DNA from 2 places in the Mycobacterium branderi genome. Region 2 is predicted to be linked to the other one. Evidence: riboswitches for the same ligand, from Rfam matches in the RefSeq annotation. Region 2 holds a riboswitch; the other holds the start of a gene.

Region 1 (7,186 bases), 2.4 Mb from region 2:
GTCCGGGTCGCGGACATGGTGACCCGGCAGCCGTGGGACGACACCGTGCCGGTGCACGTGCAGGACGCCGAACGTGAAACTGTTGCGAAATCCAGGCGATTTTTTCGCAACAGCTTCACGCTCGGAGAAGCGTCCTAAGCCGAGGCCCGCACCTGTTTCGCCGCCGCGACCATGTGCTCCAGCGACGCCGTCACCTCGTCGACCGTACGGGTCTTGAGCCCGCAGTCCGGGTTGACCCAAAGCCGCTCAGCGGGAACGGCTTTCAAAGCTGCCCGCAACGACCTGGCGATCTCGTCGGTGCTCGGCACCCGCGGTGAGTGGATGTCGTAGACCCCCGGCCCCACACTGTTGGCGAACCCGACGGCGTTGAGGTCGTCGAGCACCTCCATGTGCGAGCGGGCCGCCTCGATCGAGGTGACGTCCGCATCCAGATCGGCGATCGCGCCGATCACCTCGCCGAACTCCGAATAGCACAGATGGGTGTGGATCTGGGTCGAGTCCGCGACCCCCGAGGTCGCCAAGCGGAACGCCCCGACCGCCCACTGCAGATAGTCGTCCTGGTCGGTGCGCCGCAGCGGCAGCAACTCCCGCAGCGCCGGCTCGTCGACCTGGATGACGCCGATACCCGCGGACTGCAGATCGACCGTCTCGTCGCGGATGGCCAGCGCGACCTGCCGAGCGGTGTCGGCCAGCGGCTGGTCGTCGCGCACGAACGACCACGCCAGGATCGTCACCGGACCGGTCAGCATGCCCTTGACCGGCTTGTCGGTCAGCGACTGCGCATAGGTGATCCAGTCGACGGTCATCGGCTGCGGCCGCGACACGTCGCCATAAAGGATCGGCGGGCGCACGCAGCGGCTGCCATAGGACTGCACCCAGCCGTTCTGGGTCGCGAAGAACCCGTCGAGCTGCTCGGCGAAGTACTGCACCATGTCGTTGCGTTCCGGCTCGCCGTGCACCAGCACGTCGAGGCCCAGCCGCTCCTGCAGCGCGATGACGTCGGCGATCTCGGCCTTCATCCGCCGCACGTACTCGTCCTGGTCGATCTCGCCGGACCGCAGCGCCGCGCGGGCCTTGCGGATCGCGGGGGTCTGCGGGTAGGAGCCGATCGTGGTGGTCGGCAGCAGCGGCAGCTGCAGCCGCTCCTGCTGGCTGGTCCGGCGTTCGGCCGACGGGCCGCGCTGGGTGCCGGAGGCGACGATCGAGTCGATGCGGGCGCGGATCTGCCCGTTGTGCAGCCGTGGGTCCGAGCGGCGCGACGCCACCGCGGCGTTGGAGGCCGCGATCTCGTCGGCGACCGCCTCGCGGCCGTCGCGCAATGCTCGCGCCAACGTGACCACTTCGTGCACCTTCTCGGCGCCGAAAGCCAGCCAGCTGCGCAAGTTGTCGTCCAGATCCGTCTCGGCGGCAAGCGAATACGGCACATGCAGCGTCGAGCACGACGTGGACACCGCGACATGTGCTGCCGCACCGAGCAGGGTTGTCAGCTTGCCCAGCGCCGCTTCGAGGTCGGTGCGCCAGACGTTGCGTCCGTTGACGATTCCGGCCACGAGCGTCTTGTTGGCCAGTTCCGGGACGGCGGCCACCGCGGTGTCGGGGGCGCGGACCAGGTCCACGCCGATCGCCTCGACGGGTGTGCGGGCCAGCGCCGGCAGGGCAGCGCCCGGGTCGCCGAAGTAGGTGGCGACGTGGATCGCCGGCCGCCTGCTCACCGAACCCAGCGCGGAGTAGACCTTTTCGGCCAGAGCCGGCGCGTCTTGCGAAATGTCGGTGACCAGGGCCGGCTCGTCGAGCTGCACCCATTCGGCGCCGTTGTCGGCCAGCAGCGACAGCAGCTCGGTGTACACCGGGATCAGCTCGTCGAGCCGCTCGATCGGCGCGCCGGCGCCGTCCACCGCCTTGCTCAGCAGCAGGAAGGTGATCGGCCCGATGACCACCGGACGCGCCGGAATGCCTTGGTCGCGAGCTTCTTTGAGCTCAGAGAGCACCTTGTCCGGGTTCAGCGTGAACCGGGTGCCGGGCGCAATTTCGGGCACCAGGTAGTGGTAGTTGGTGTCGAACCACTTGGTCATCTCCAGCGGAGCGATGTCGTCGGTGCCACGAGCCGCCGCGAAGTAGCGGTCCAGCTCGTCGGCGACGCCGTGTACGCGCTCTGGAAGCGCGCCGAGGAGCACCGCGGTGTCGAGCATCTGGTCGTAGTAGGAGAAGGTGTTGACCGGGACCGAGTCCAAGCCTGCGGCCGCCAGGTCCGACCAGGTATCGCGGCGCAGGGTGGCGGCGACGGACTCCAACTCGGATCGGCTGGTCCGGCCGCCCCAGTACCCTTCGGTCGCGCGTTTGAGTTCGCGGCGCGGGCCGATGCGCGGGGAGCCGGTGACGGTGGCGGTAAACGGTTGAGCAGTCACGTGTTCGTCCTTCACTCGACAGGGTGGTCATCGCCAGACGGACGCACGGCACTACAACCGTTGCGGCCGAACGCCCATTCCACGAGGCGATGAGCCGCCGGACGCGGCGCGCCCGGCACAGCCGGCAGGTCTTCGGACTCGCAGGCACGCACCGGAGGTGCTCCTACTGGCCGTCGCTTCCCGGTCTTTCGACCAGTGCTGTTGACGGCGGTCGTTCCTGCATACCGCTGCGGGACAGTCCCGGACTCTCACCGGGTTCCCTCTCGCGACGCATTCTCAACATCGCTCGACGCCGGCACCAGGGCCGGCGAACCGACTGCACAGTCGAGATTACCCGGCCGCTAATGCCTCGACGATCGGCACGTTTCCGGTGTTGAACTCGATCGTGCGGCGGATCGTCGAGTCGTCGTGCAGCGCCGCGGCCGCCACCAGCGCAACGTCTTCGCGGGGGACTTCGCGGCCGTGCGGCGCACCACCGACGGCGATCCTGCCGGTGGCCGGTTCGAGGGTGAGCCGGCCTGGTCCGAGAATCGTCCAGTCCAGGTCGCTCTCGCGCAGGTGGGCATCCGCTGCGGCCTTGGCCTCGGCATACGGGAAGAACGGGTCGTCTTGGGGGACACCGTGATCCGGCCCGGCGCCGAAGTACGACACCATCACGAATCGGCGCACCCCGGCCTGCCCGGCCGCGTCGATGACACGGATCGCGGCGTCGCGGTCGACGGCGTAGGTGCGTGCCGGGTTGCCGCCGCCGGCGCCGGCGGAGAACACGACGGCGTCGTGCCCGGCGAGCAGGCCGGCCAGCGTACCGGTGTCGAGCTGCTCGATATCGGCGACGACGGGCTTAGCGCCGGTCGCTGCCACGTCGTCGGCGTGGGCAGGATTGCGGAAAATCGACGCCACCTCGTCGCGGCGCCCGGTCAGGATGCGGGCCAGATGCAAGGCGACCTTGCCGTGGCCGCCGATGATCACGATCCGTGCCATGACGGGGACGCTACCCCCGCCGCGAGCCGTCCAACGGGTTGGTCAACAATCGAGGCACAACTCATGTTCAAAGGAGAGCGTCATGGCTGAAGCCGTCATCGTCGAGGCAGTTCGTTCACCGATCGGGAAGCGCAACGGTGGCCTGTCCGGCGTACACCCGGCCGACCTGTCCGCGCAGGTGCTCAACGGGCTCGCGCAAAAGGCCGGCATCGACCCGGAGATCGTCGACGACGTGATCTGGGGCTGCGTCATGCAGGCCGGCGAGCAGGCCCTCGACATCGCCCGCACCGCGCTGCTGACGGCCGGTTGGCCGGAGACCGTGCCCGGCGTCACCGTCGACCGTCAGTGCGGCTCCAGCCAGCAGTCGATCCACTTCGCCGCCGCCGGCGTGATCGCCGGGCACTACGACGTCGTCGTCGCCGGCGGGGTGGAGTCGATGTCACGCACGCCGATGGGCTCTTCGCTGGCCAACGGCGGGCGGCCCTTCTCCCAAGCGTTCCTCGACCGCTACGACGGCGCGATCCCCAACCAGGGCATCGGCGCCGAGATGATCGCCGAGCAGTGGGGATTCGACCGCACCACCCTTGACGAGTTCTCGCTCGGCTCCCACGAAAAGGCCGCGGCCGCACAGGATTCCGGTGCATTCGACGACCAGATCGTGCCGATCAAAGACCAGGACGGCAATCCGGTGCTCAAGGATGAGGGCATCCGTCGTGGTACGCCGATGGAGAAGATGGCCCAGCTCAAGCCTGCGTTCAAAGAAGACGGCGTGATTCACGCCGGCAACTCCAGCCAGATCTCCGACGGCGCGGCGGCGCTGCTGTTCATGTCGGCGGACAAGGCGAAGTCGTTGGGGCTCAAGCCGATTGCCAAGGTGCACACCGCGACACTGGCCGGTGCCAACCCGGTCATCATGCTGACCGCGCCGATCCCCGCGACTCAGAAGGCGCTCAAGAAATCCGGTCTCAAGCTGGAGGACATCGGGGTGTTCGAGGTCAACGAGGCGTTCGCGCCGGTACCGCTGGCCTGGCTGAAGGACATCGGCGCCGACGAGAAGAAGCTCAACCCCAACGGCGGGGCCATCGCATTGGGCCACCCGCTCGGCGGCTCGGGCGCGCGCATCATGACCACGATGCTCTACCACATGCGCGACCAGGGAATTCGCTACGGTCTGCAGACCATGTGCGAGGGCGGCGGCCAGGCCAACGCCACCATTGTGGAGCTGTTGTGAGCCAACCCGCGGTGCTCACCGAGCGCCGCGGCAATGTCCTGGTGATCACGATCAACCGCCCGGAAGCCCGCAACTGCGTCAACGGCGCCGTCAGTACCGGTGTCGGCGACGCGCTCGAGCAAGCCCAGCACGATCCCGAGGTGCGGGCGGTGGTCATCACCGGTGCCGGTGACAAATCCTTTTGCGCCGGAGCCGATCTCAAGGCGATCGCGCGTCGCGAGAACCTGTATCACCCCGACCACGGGGAGTGGGGCTTTGCCGGCTACGTGCACCACTTCATCGACAAGCCCACCATCGCCGCGGTCAACGGCACAGCGTTGGGCGGCGGCACCGAGCTGGCATTGGCCAGCGACCTGGTGGTGGCGGAGGAGCGCGCGTCGTTCGGGCTGCCGGAGGTGAAGGTTGGGCTGATCGCCGGCGCCGGCGGGGTGTTCCGGATCGTGCAGCAGTTGCCGCGCAAGGTGGGACTCGAGATGCTGTTCACCGGTGAGCCGATCAGTGCGGCGGATGCGCTGAAGTGGGGGCTGATCAACCAGGTCGTCCCGAACGGGACGGTGCTGGACGCCGCGCTGGCGCTGGCCGCCCGGGTCACGGTGAACGCGCCGCTGTCGATCCAGGCCAGCAAGCGGATCGCTTACGGCGCCGACGACGGGGTCATCCCCGATGAGGAACCCGGCTGGGCGCGCACCACAAGGGAATTCGCGACGCTGCTGAAATCCGAGGACGCCAAAGAAGGCCCGTTGGCGTTTGCGGAGAAGCGCCAACCGGTGTGGAAGGCACGCTGATTACCCAGCCAGCTGGTTCACCGCACGGCTGAACACTGCCGGAAGCGCCTGGGCCGCAGGCACAATCGCACGGCGTGCCGGGCGGGTGACGGTACCCAGCACCAGCGCGCGGGTCAGCAGCCGGTAGTCGCGGGTGATGCGCCGCCACTCGCGCTCATAGGACAACGGGGACTCGTCGACTATCGCGGTCACCGCTGCGGCGGCCTGCTTGACCGCCAGGCTGATGCCCTCGCCGGTCAGCGCGTCCTCGTATCCGGCTGCGTCGCCGACCAAGAGCACCCGCCCGGCGACACGGCGCGAGACCACCTGTCGCAGTGGGCCGCAGCCGCGAGCGCGTCCGCGGCTGGCATCCTGCAAGCAGTGCGCCAGCCGCGGGAACCAGGCAAGTTCGGGTGGGCGGGTGGACAGGATCGCCACGCCCACCAGATCCGGCTCGACCGGCGTCACGTACGCCTCGCCGAACGAAGACCAGTGCACCTCGACGAAATCCGACCAGGCCGGCACCGAAAAGTGCCAGCGCACCCCGTAGCGTCGCGGCCGACCGGCGACGGCCGTGATCCCGACGGCGCGGCGCACCGCGGAGTGGAGTCCGTCGGCGGCCACCAACCACTTCGCCCGCACGCCGGCCGCGGTCACGCCGGCGGCATCTTGTTCAACCCGAGTGACCCGAGTCGAGATCCATTCGGTGTCTTGCTCTTTGGCGCGCGCCGCCAACGCGGCATGCAGTGTCGTGCGCCGCACACCGCGGCCCGGGCCGCGGCGAAAGTGCGCCTCGGCTCGGCGGCGCCCACTCACGTACGCGATGCCGCGAAACGGCAGGCCGGCGGGGTCGACATCCAGCGAGGTCAGCTCGGCGAGACCACCGGGCATCAGGCCCTCGCCGCAGGCCTTGTCGATCGGATGTTCTCGCGGCTCGGCGACGATCACCGAAAGCCCAAGACGTCGAGCATGTAACGCGGCGGCCAGTCCACCCGGTCCGCCACCGGCGATCAGCAGGTCGGCGTCATACATAGCCCAGCGCTTCGTTCTCGACCCGGATCCGCACCCTCAGCAGCAGCGCGTTGGCCACGGTGAATCCGAGGGCGGTCAGCCATGCCGTGTGCACCAACGGCAGTGCCACACCTTCGGATACCACCGCCACATAGTTCGGGTGATGCAGCCACCGGTACGGACCCCGTCGCACCAAGGGCTCCTGCGGCAGCACGATCACCAGGGTGTTCCACCGGCGGCCCAGCGTGGTCACACACCACCAGCGCAGCGCCTGGCTCAGCGCCACCACGACCAGCATCGGCCAGCCGAGCCAGCCGAAGAACGGCCGGTGCAACGTCCACACCTCGACCACGCAGCCAATCAGCAGCGCGGCGTGCACGGCGACCATCACCGGATAGTGGCCGCGGCCAAACTCCTTGCCGCCGTGGGCGAGAGCCCATCGTGCGTTGCGCTTGGAGACGATCAGCTCAATCAGCCGTTCGATGCCAATCGCCAGGATCAGCAGGTAGTACACGCCTACCAGCCGAGCAGCACGAGTTCCGAGCAGAATGCCGGACCCATCGCGATCATCAACCCGAACGAGCCCGGCGGCGGCGGATCGGCCATGTTGGCCCGCAGCACGTCGAGAACCGACACCGACGACAGATTGCCGTTGTCGCGCAACGAGTTTCGGGTGTGATCAAGAGCATCGACAGGCAGGTCCAAGACGTTTTCGATCGAGTCGATGACCTTAGGCCCGCCGGGGTGACAGACCCACGTAGAGATGTCGTCGGTGGTCAGCCCGTGGTCGGCGA
Region 2 (7,186 bases):
GGTGCGCGTCGAGGACCGTGTCGGCCAGCAACGGCTCGAGGTCGTCGCCCTGCCATGCGACGGGGCGCTCGAGGTGCAGCCGGATCTGCCCGTCGGTCTCCCGGAACAGCAACTGCCCGGGGAAAAGGTCGGGCAGCAGCCCATACCCGGCCACCGCGCCGAGCCCGATCGACCACAGCCGAGCGGCGAAACCTAGGAACAGCGTCGAGGCCGCGACCCGGTGCTCCGAGGCGTCGATGCGCGCCTGCACCCGGCGCACGATCCCGTCGAGCGAGTCTGTGTCGGTGTAGAGCCGCTGCAGCGGCCGCCAACCGCCATCGACCGGCCCCACGCCGACCGCGAAATACTGGCTGACGGTGGACAATTCGGTCAGCATCGCCGTGGTTTGCGACTCCGGTACGGCCCGGTGGGTGCTCGGCGGAATCTCGCGAAGCAGCGCCGGCAGGCTGCTCAGTGTTGTCGACGCGGCAAACCCGGCGGCGCGTACGGTGATCCGCTCAGGCTCGGCTGCCGTGACGACGAGCTCAGCGGGTTCTCTTGTGCCCCAACCTTCCCGGGCGAGCATCCGGTACAGCGCGCTGCGCAACGGATCCGGCGCGGTGACACGCGCCGCCCGTCCGCCGTTGTCCCGCAGCGCGAACAGCTCGTCGATGCGGCCGGACAACAGGTGTTCCTCCGGGATGGCGTCGATCAGCGTGCCGTCAGGACCCAGCAGCCACACCCGGTCGGCGACGCGCAGCGCCAATTCGAGGTCGTGCGTGGACATCACGACTGCCAGACCGTGGTCGCGGGCCAGGGCACGCAGCACCTCGACCAGGCCGGCGCGCGACGGCACGTCGAGAAAGGCGGTCGGCTCGTCGAGGATCAGTACCGACGGTTGCTGGGCGAGCGCGCGAGCGGTCAGCACGCGCTGCCGTTCGCCGTCGGAGAGTTCGGCGGCGGGCCGCTCGGCCAAATGCGCTGCGCCCACCGCCGTTAGCGCCCAGTCGACGACGGCGTGATCGGCCCGGGTCAGCCGGCCGGTGACACCCAGATGCGGAATGCGGCCCAGCCCAACCAGTTCCCGCGCCGACAGCAGCCCGGGCTCGATCCGGTCGGTCAGCACGACCGCCACCCGCCGGGCCAGCCCGCCGGACCCCGCCCGGGCGAGGTCGTCGCCGTCGAGCAGGACCAGCCCGTCGAGCGCCGGCTGCAGCCCGCACAGGGTACGGATCAGCGTGGACTTGCCGCAGCCGTTGGGGCCCAACAGCACGGTGAGCTCGCCGCGGCTCGCCCGGCCCTGCAGGCCCGCCGCGACCACCCGGCTGCGGTAACCGATTGCCAGATCACGCAATTCGATCACGGCGCCATCCCCACACCGCGACGGCTGCGCAGCAGCACGGCGACGACGATCGGCGCCCCGATCAGCGCGGTGACCGCATTGAGCGGAAGCACCGCGTCGCGGCCCGGAACCTGGCTGACGATCCCGCATCCCAGCGCGACCGCGGCGCCCGTCAGCACCACACCCGGCAGCACGAGTCGGTGATCGGAGGTGCCCAGCGCCAGCCGGGTCACGTGCGGTACGGCCAGCCCCAGAAACGCGATCGGTCCGCAGAACGCCGTCGTCGCCCCCGCCAGCAGCGAACCCGACGCCACGGTGATCAACCGCACCCGTCGCACGTCGATGCCCATCGTGCGGGCGTAACCCTCGCCGAGCAGCAGCGCGTTCAAGGGACGCACCGTCAGCGCGCACGCCGCAAGCCCCACTGCCACGAGCGGCAACAGCAGCCGCAGGTCGGCCCAGCCGGTGCCCGCGAAACTGCCCAGCCCCCAAAGCAAGTACTGCTGGACCCGCTGCGGATCGGCGTAGGCCAGCAGGACACTGACGATCGCGGTGCCGAACGCGCCGACCATCACCCCGATCAGCAGCAGGCTGGCCGCCGAACGCACCCGGCGCGCGAGCAGCAGAACGACAGCCAGCACCAGCGCCGCCCCCAGCGCGGCGGCAACGACGACGCCCGCCCGGCCACCGCAGGAAAAACCAGTTCCGGTGGCCATCACCACGACCGCGACGCCCAGGCTTGCGCCGGAACTCACGCCCAGCACGTACGGGTCGGCGAGCGTGTTGCGAAACAGCGTCTGCATCTGCAGCCCCGCGACCCCGAGGCCGGCGCCGGCCGCGATCGCGGTGAGTGCTCGCGGTAGCCGCATGTCGGCGACGATCACCTGCCAGCGCGGATCGGACGGCGCCGCGCCGAGGAGAATCCGGGTGGTGTCGGCCAGCGGCACCCGCACCGGCCCGAGCGCTAGTCCCAGCAGACCCAGCACGACCACCCCGCCGGCCAATGCGGTCAACACCGCTGCGGCCCGGCTCATGTCAGCTTCCGGTAGAACACGAACCGGTGGTCCGGGTCGAGTTCGGGATGCAGGATCGCCACCAGATCGGCCAGCACCAGATCCGGGCGGACCACACCGCGCTCCCAGTAGTCGGTGCTCGCCGACCACACCTGGCCTTCGCGGACCGCGGTCAGCTGGCCGTACCGGATGTCGGCCGCCAGCGCGTCGTCGAGAGTTTTCCAGTCGCTGGTGACCAGCCAACGCGGCGCGTGGCCGGCTTTGGCATACACCGATTCGAAGTTCAACTGCAGGCTGCCGGTTCTGGAGTCGCCGGCCCACGGGTAGCTGCCGCCGGCGTCCGCGATGAGCTGCCCGGCGTAGCCACCGCCGCCGGGCATCGACCAGGTGCCCTGATGCATGGTTCCGGACAGCACCTCGACAGGCCTTGCGGTGGAGGCCTTTTCGGCGATCGTGCCGTAGTCGTCGCGCAGCTTGCCGTACAGTTTGCCCGCCTTCTTCTCGGTGCCGGTCAGCGCGGCGAACACCTTGACCCACTCGGCGCGGCCCAACGGGGTGGCCTCCAGCCATTCGGCGTCGGCCAGCACGTCGATGCCGGCGTCGCGCAGTCTGGCGTAGCCCGGGTCGTCGGTGCCCGCGGTCACCAGCACGCCGGGCCGCGCGGCGACCACGGCCTCGACATCGACCTGCGCGGCGGCGACACCGCTGACCACGTCGGTCTGGTCGAGCTCGGCGAGCATGCCCAGGTGGGTGGTCGACGCCGCGTACAGGCTGGGGACCGGCACCGTGATCTGCCGCGCGTGGGCCAGCTCGCCGGTCAGCTGCGGGGCCGGGGCGCCGCAGCGCACGAGCACGTACGACTCGGGAGAGGCGTTGGGGTAGGGCTGCTTGACGGTCAGGACCTGATAGCTGCGGTGGTAGCTGAGCGTGAAGTTGGTGGCGTCGGTGACCGTCGACTTATCCGGGAAGTAATCGGTGCCCGGGTCGAATTCGGTGATGCAGCTCCGGCGTGGGCCGCTGGTATCGGCAGGCGAAGCGCAGGCGCACGGAAGCAGCGCCAAGGCAATGGCAGCGGCGAGGGCCGCCCATGACACGCGGGACACGGACGTCGGTCAGCTCTCTCGGGGTACACCGCCCCGGGTCGCAGGACGCGATGACGCGAGTCTCCTGGCTCTCGGATCGCTGCTCGCCTCGCCTTCCAACCCGCGGGCCGTGGCGTGTGAGGGTCGCTCCCCGATGACAGTGGCGGGACCGCGCCGGATTCGCACCGGCTTCCTGCATCGTCATCGCCTTACGGGCGACATTGTTGCATGCCGTTCGCACGTGGCCGACGGCGGCGCGCGGTCAGGTCGCGGTGGCCGCCACGCTGGGCTCCTCGCCAGTGGCGAACCACCGGTTCACCAGCGGCTCGAGCCGGCCCTGCTCTTGAGCCCCGACCAGCTCGGCGGCCAGGTGGCGCAGCTTGACGTTGTGGTGTTGCGAGGCTTGCCGCAGCCGGTCGAACGCGTCATCGGAGTCGCACGAGTAGTGACGCATCAGCAGCCCCTTCGCCTGACCGATCAGATCGCGGGTGGCCAGCGCGGCATGCAGGTGGTCGACCAGGCGGCGGGAGTCGTCATAGAGCGCGGCGTTGTCGACGGTGGCGCCGGCGTGCAACGCGAAGAGCATCACCAAATCCATGACGTGCTGGGTGAATTGGTTGGGACGAGGCGAGAACAGCGTGCATCCCACCGACGGCCGGCGAAACGCAGGCAACGGCAACGCGAGGCAACTGCGAAAACCGGCGCTGCGCATCCGCTCGGCGAATCCCGCCCAGCGTTGCTCGGTCTCGGCGTCCTCGACCCGCCGCGGCTCGCGGTAGCGGATCGCGTCCAGGATCGGGCCTTCCCATGGGCGAGGCTCGTCGGGATGGTGTGCCAGCGAGGCGATTTCGCCGCCGGCGACTGTCTCGAGTTTGCCCGGCGCAACCTCCACGGTGACCGTGGCGTGCTCGCAGCCGGGAATTGTGCGCACCGCACGCCTGACCATCCGGTCGACGACACTGACGACGTCGTCGTCGTCGACCAGTCGGCCCACTTCGGCCAACTCGCGGGAGAGCGAATGAAGCTGCTCGTTCATCGGCCCAGGGTACGTGCTTCCCCCGGCGTTGCGGATCGGATCGCCGCTATGCGATCCGGTAGCGGATCAGCCGTGAGCTGTTGGCCACCACGGCCACCGACGACGCGTTGTGCAGGATCGCCGCCAGCACCGGCGACAACGCGCCGCCGGCGCCGATCAGCAGCCCTGCCGCGTTCACGGCGATCGACATGCCGTAGTTCTCCCGGATCACCTCGACCGCACGCGCACCCAGGTCCCGCACGTCGAGCAGGCGCTGCAGGTCGTCGTTGGCCAGCGCCACGTCGGCGGTTTCGACCGCCACGTCGGTCCCGGCCAACCCCATCGCGATCCCGATGTCGGCGGCCGCCAGCGCGGGCGCGTCGTTGATGCCGTCACCGACCATCCCGACGACGTGGCCGTCTGCCTGGAGCTGGCGTACCACTTCGAGCTTGTCCTCGGGCAGCACCTCGGCGCGCCACTCGTCGATGGCCAGCTCGGCCGCCACCACCTTGGCGATCTCCGGATGGTCACCGGTGAGCATGACGATGCGACGGATCCCGTTGGCGCGCAGCTGCTTCAGCACTTGGCGCGCCTCGGCGCGAACCTCGTCGCGCAGGCTGATCAGCCCGACCAGCGTGCCGTCCACCGCCAGCAGCAGCGGCGTCTCGGCCTGGCGCCGCAGCTTGTCCACCCACTCCGCGGCCTCGGGGGACACCTCGACGTCTTCCGACTGCAGCAGCGACGGGCTGCCCAGCAGCAGCGTCCGCCCGTCGGCCCACGTCCGCATGCCCAGGCCCACCAGTACTTCGCATTCCTCGTGCGGCGGGATGATGATGCGGCGTTCCTCGGTCGAGCGGATCACCGCCTCGGCCAGCGGATGCCGCGAATGCAGTTCCGAGCTGGCCGCGTAGGCAAGCACCTGCTCAGGCTGCCAATCCTTGTGCAGTGCAATGATATTCGTAACCACAGGACGCCCGACGGTCAGCGTCCCGGTCTTGTCGAACACGATGGCGTCCACCCGGCCGGCCTGCTCGAGGTGCGAACCGCCCTTGATCAGGATGCCCCGGCGGGCGCCGTTGCCGATCGCGGCGCTGATCGCGGTCGGCGTTGCAAGCCCCACCGCGCACGGGCACGCGATCAGCAGCATGGTCATCGCGCGCCGGACGTCGCCGGTGATCGCCAGGGTGATCGCCGAGACGACGAACGAAATGGGAACGAAGCGACGGGAGAAGTTCTCGCCGACGGTCTGAATCGGTGCCCGATCATGTTGGGCCTCTTCGACTCTGGCGATGATGCGGCCGATGGTGGTTTCGTTGCCGACGGCGCTGGCGCGCACCACCAGCCGCCCGCGCAGTACCACCGAACCGGCGTGCACCCGTGCGCCGGTGATGATGCTGACCGGCAGCGTCTCGCCCGTGATCGCGGACTGGTCGACAATCGCCTCGCCGTCGACCACCTGGCCGTCGACCGGTATCGCCACGTGGTCGTGCACCACCACCTCGTCGCCGACCTGCACGGTGTCCATAGGCACCTGGACCTCGTTGCCCTCGTCGAGGCGGATCCATGCCGTGTCGGCGGTGCCGCGCAGCAGGTCGGAGATGGCCCGCCGGGTCCGTCGCAGCGTCAGATCCTGAAGGTACTCACCGATGTTCAGCAGCCACAGCACCGTCAGCGCGACCACGTTCTCGCGCAGCACCAGGCTGGCCACCGTCGCCGCGGTGACCAACGCGTCGGTGCCGGCGCGCCCGGACCGCAGCGAGCGCAGCGCGCCGCGCAGGAACGGGTAGCCCATGAACACCGTCGCGCCGGTCGCCACGAGCTGACCCGTCGGGCCGAGCAGCGGCGGGCGCTGGAAGATGTAGCGGCGCACCCCCAGCAGCGCCAGCGCCGCGCCGCCGATCACCATGCGCAGCACCTCGGCGTTGCGGACATCCGACGAGCGTGGCGTGCGCGCGGGAATCAGTTCGGCCGCAACGTGTTCGGCTGACTTGATGGCGTCCAGGACCGCGGAGCGGTCGCAGCGCTTCGGTGAATACCACACGACCACCGACCCGGTGTGCGGATAGGCGTGCACTGTGCGCACACCGTTTTGCTTGTCGACGGCCTCTTCGACCGCGACCGCGCGCCGCGAATTCGAACGGACCCAGGGGACTTTTACCCGCATCCGCCCGGCCGCGTCGGAAACGACGTGCACGTCAGTGCTCGTGGTCGTGGTTGCCTCCGACGGCGGGCGGCGGGGCCTCCTCGCCGATGCGTTCGCGCGCCTCGGCCACCACGTCGGCGAGCTTGAGCCGGGCGGACTCCGCAGCTTCCTCGGCGCGCCGGGTTCCGCGCAGGCTCCACTCCGTCGCGGTCACCGCCGCATTGTGCATCGGAGCCGAGCGCACGGCTTTGCGCAGCACTTCGTAGGCGCTTACTCCGACCAGCCCGGTGACGACCGTCCCGGCCGCCTTTGCGAGTAGCCCGTGCACCACCATCGCCACACTCCATTCCTTTAGGTCGATTCGCACTCGACGCTAACATAGAAATATTGCGATACCAATATGGATTGGCGGGTGGGCGGCGCGCCGAGCGTGGGGGTATGCACACAAACCGGCCACTGTTCGTCCATACCCCCCACGTTCGGCGGGCGCTAGTCGAAAACGCGCGTGATTTTCTCAGTCTCGATCCGGCGCTGCTGCCCCGCCGGATCGGGGTTGGCCACCTGTACCAGCGACGCGCCCACCGCCAACACCGCCAGCAGCCCGTCGACCAG

What was found. A riboswitch is a leader RNA that binds a small molecule or an ion and turns the genes downstream of it on or off. The one in region 2 is predicted to bind cobalamin.
Region 1: it holds a riboswitch for cobalamin, as region 2 does, so the genes downstream of both, metE (5-methyltetrahydropteroyltriglutamate--homocysteine S-methyltransferase) here and G6N47_RS01840 (ABC transporter substrate-binding protein) in region 2, are expected to answer to the same signal.

The regions. Positions count from the first base shown of each region.
Region 1 is NZ_AP022606.1:2,700,175-2,707,360, forward strand. Features, by position in the region: gene G6N47_RS13940 (DUF3556 domain-containing protein) at 1-138, shown strand, start outside; gene metE (5-methyltetrahydropteroyltriglutamate--homocysteine S-methyltransferase) at 135-2,405, opposite strand; cobalamin riboswitch at 2,512-2,737, opposite strand; gene G6N47_RS13950 (SDR family oxidoreductase) at 2,736-3,386, opposite strand; gene G6N47_RS13955 (thiolase family protein) at 3,469-4,617, shown strand; gene G6N47_RS13960 (crotonase/enoyl-CoA hydratase family protein) at 4,614-5,402, shown strand; gene G6N47_RS13965 (NAD(P)/FAD-dependent oxidoreductase) at 5,403-6,413, opposite strand; gene G6N47_RS13970 (isoprenylcysteine carboxyl methyltransferase family protein) at 6,406-6,906, opposite strand; gene G6N47_RS13975 (type III polyketide synthase) at 6,909-7,186, opposite strand, start outside.
Region 2 is NZ_AP022606.1:316,214-323,399, reverse strand. Features, by position in the region: gene G6N47_RS01850 (ATP-binding cassette domain-containing protein) at 1-1,342, opposite strand, end outside; gene G6N47_RS01845 (FecCD family ABC transporter permease) at 1,339-2,355, opposite strand; gene G6N47_RS01840 (ABC transporter substrate-binding protein) at 2,352-3,437, opposite strand; cobalamin riboswitch at 3,475-3,652, opposite strand; gene G6N47_RS01835 (GAF and ANTAR domain-containing protein) at 3,679-4,452, opposite strand; gene ctpC (manganese-exporting P-type ATPase CtpC) at 4,499-6,595, opposite strand; gene G6N47_RS01825 (DUF1490 family protein) at 6,627-6,908, opposite strand; gene G6N47_RS01820 (TIGR03089 family protein) at 7,064-7,186, opposite strand, start outside.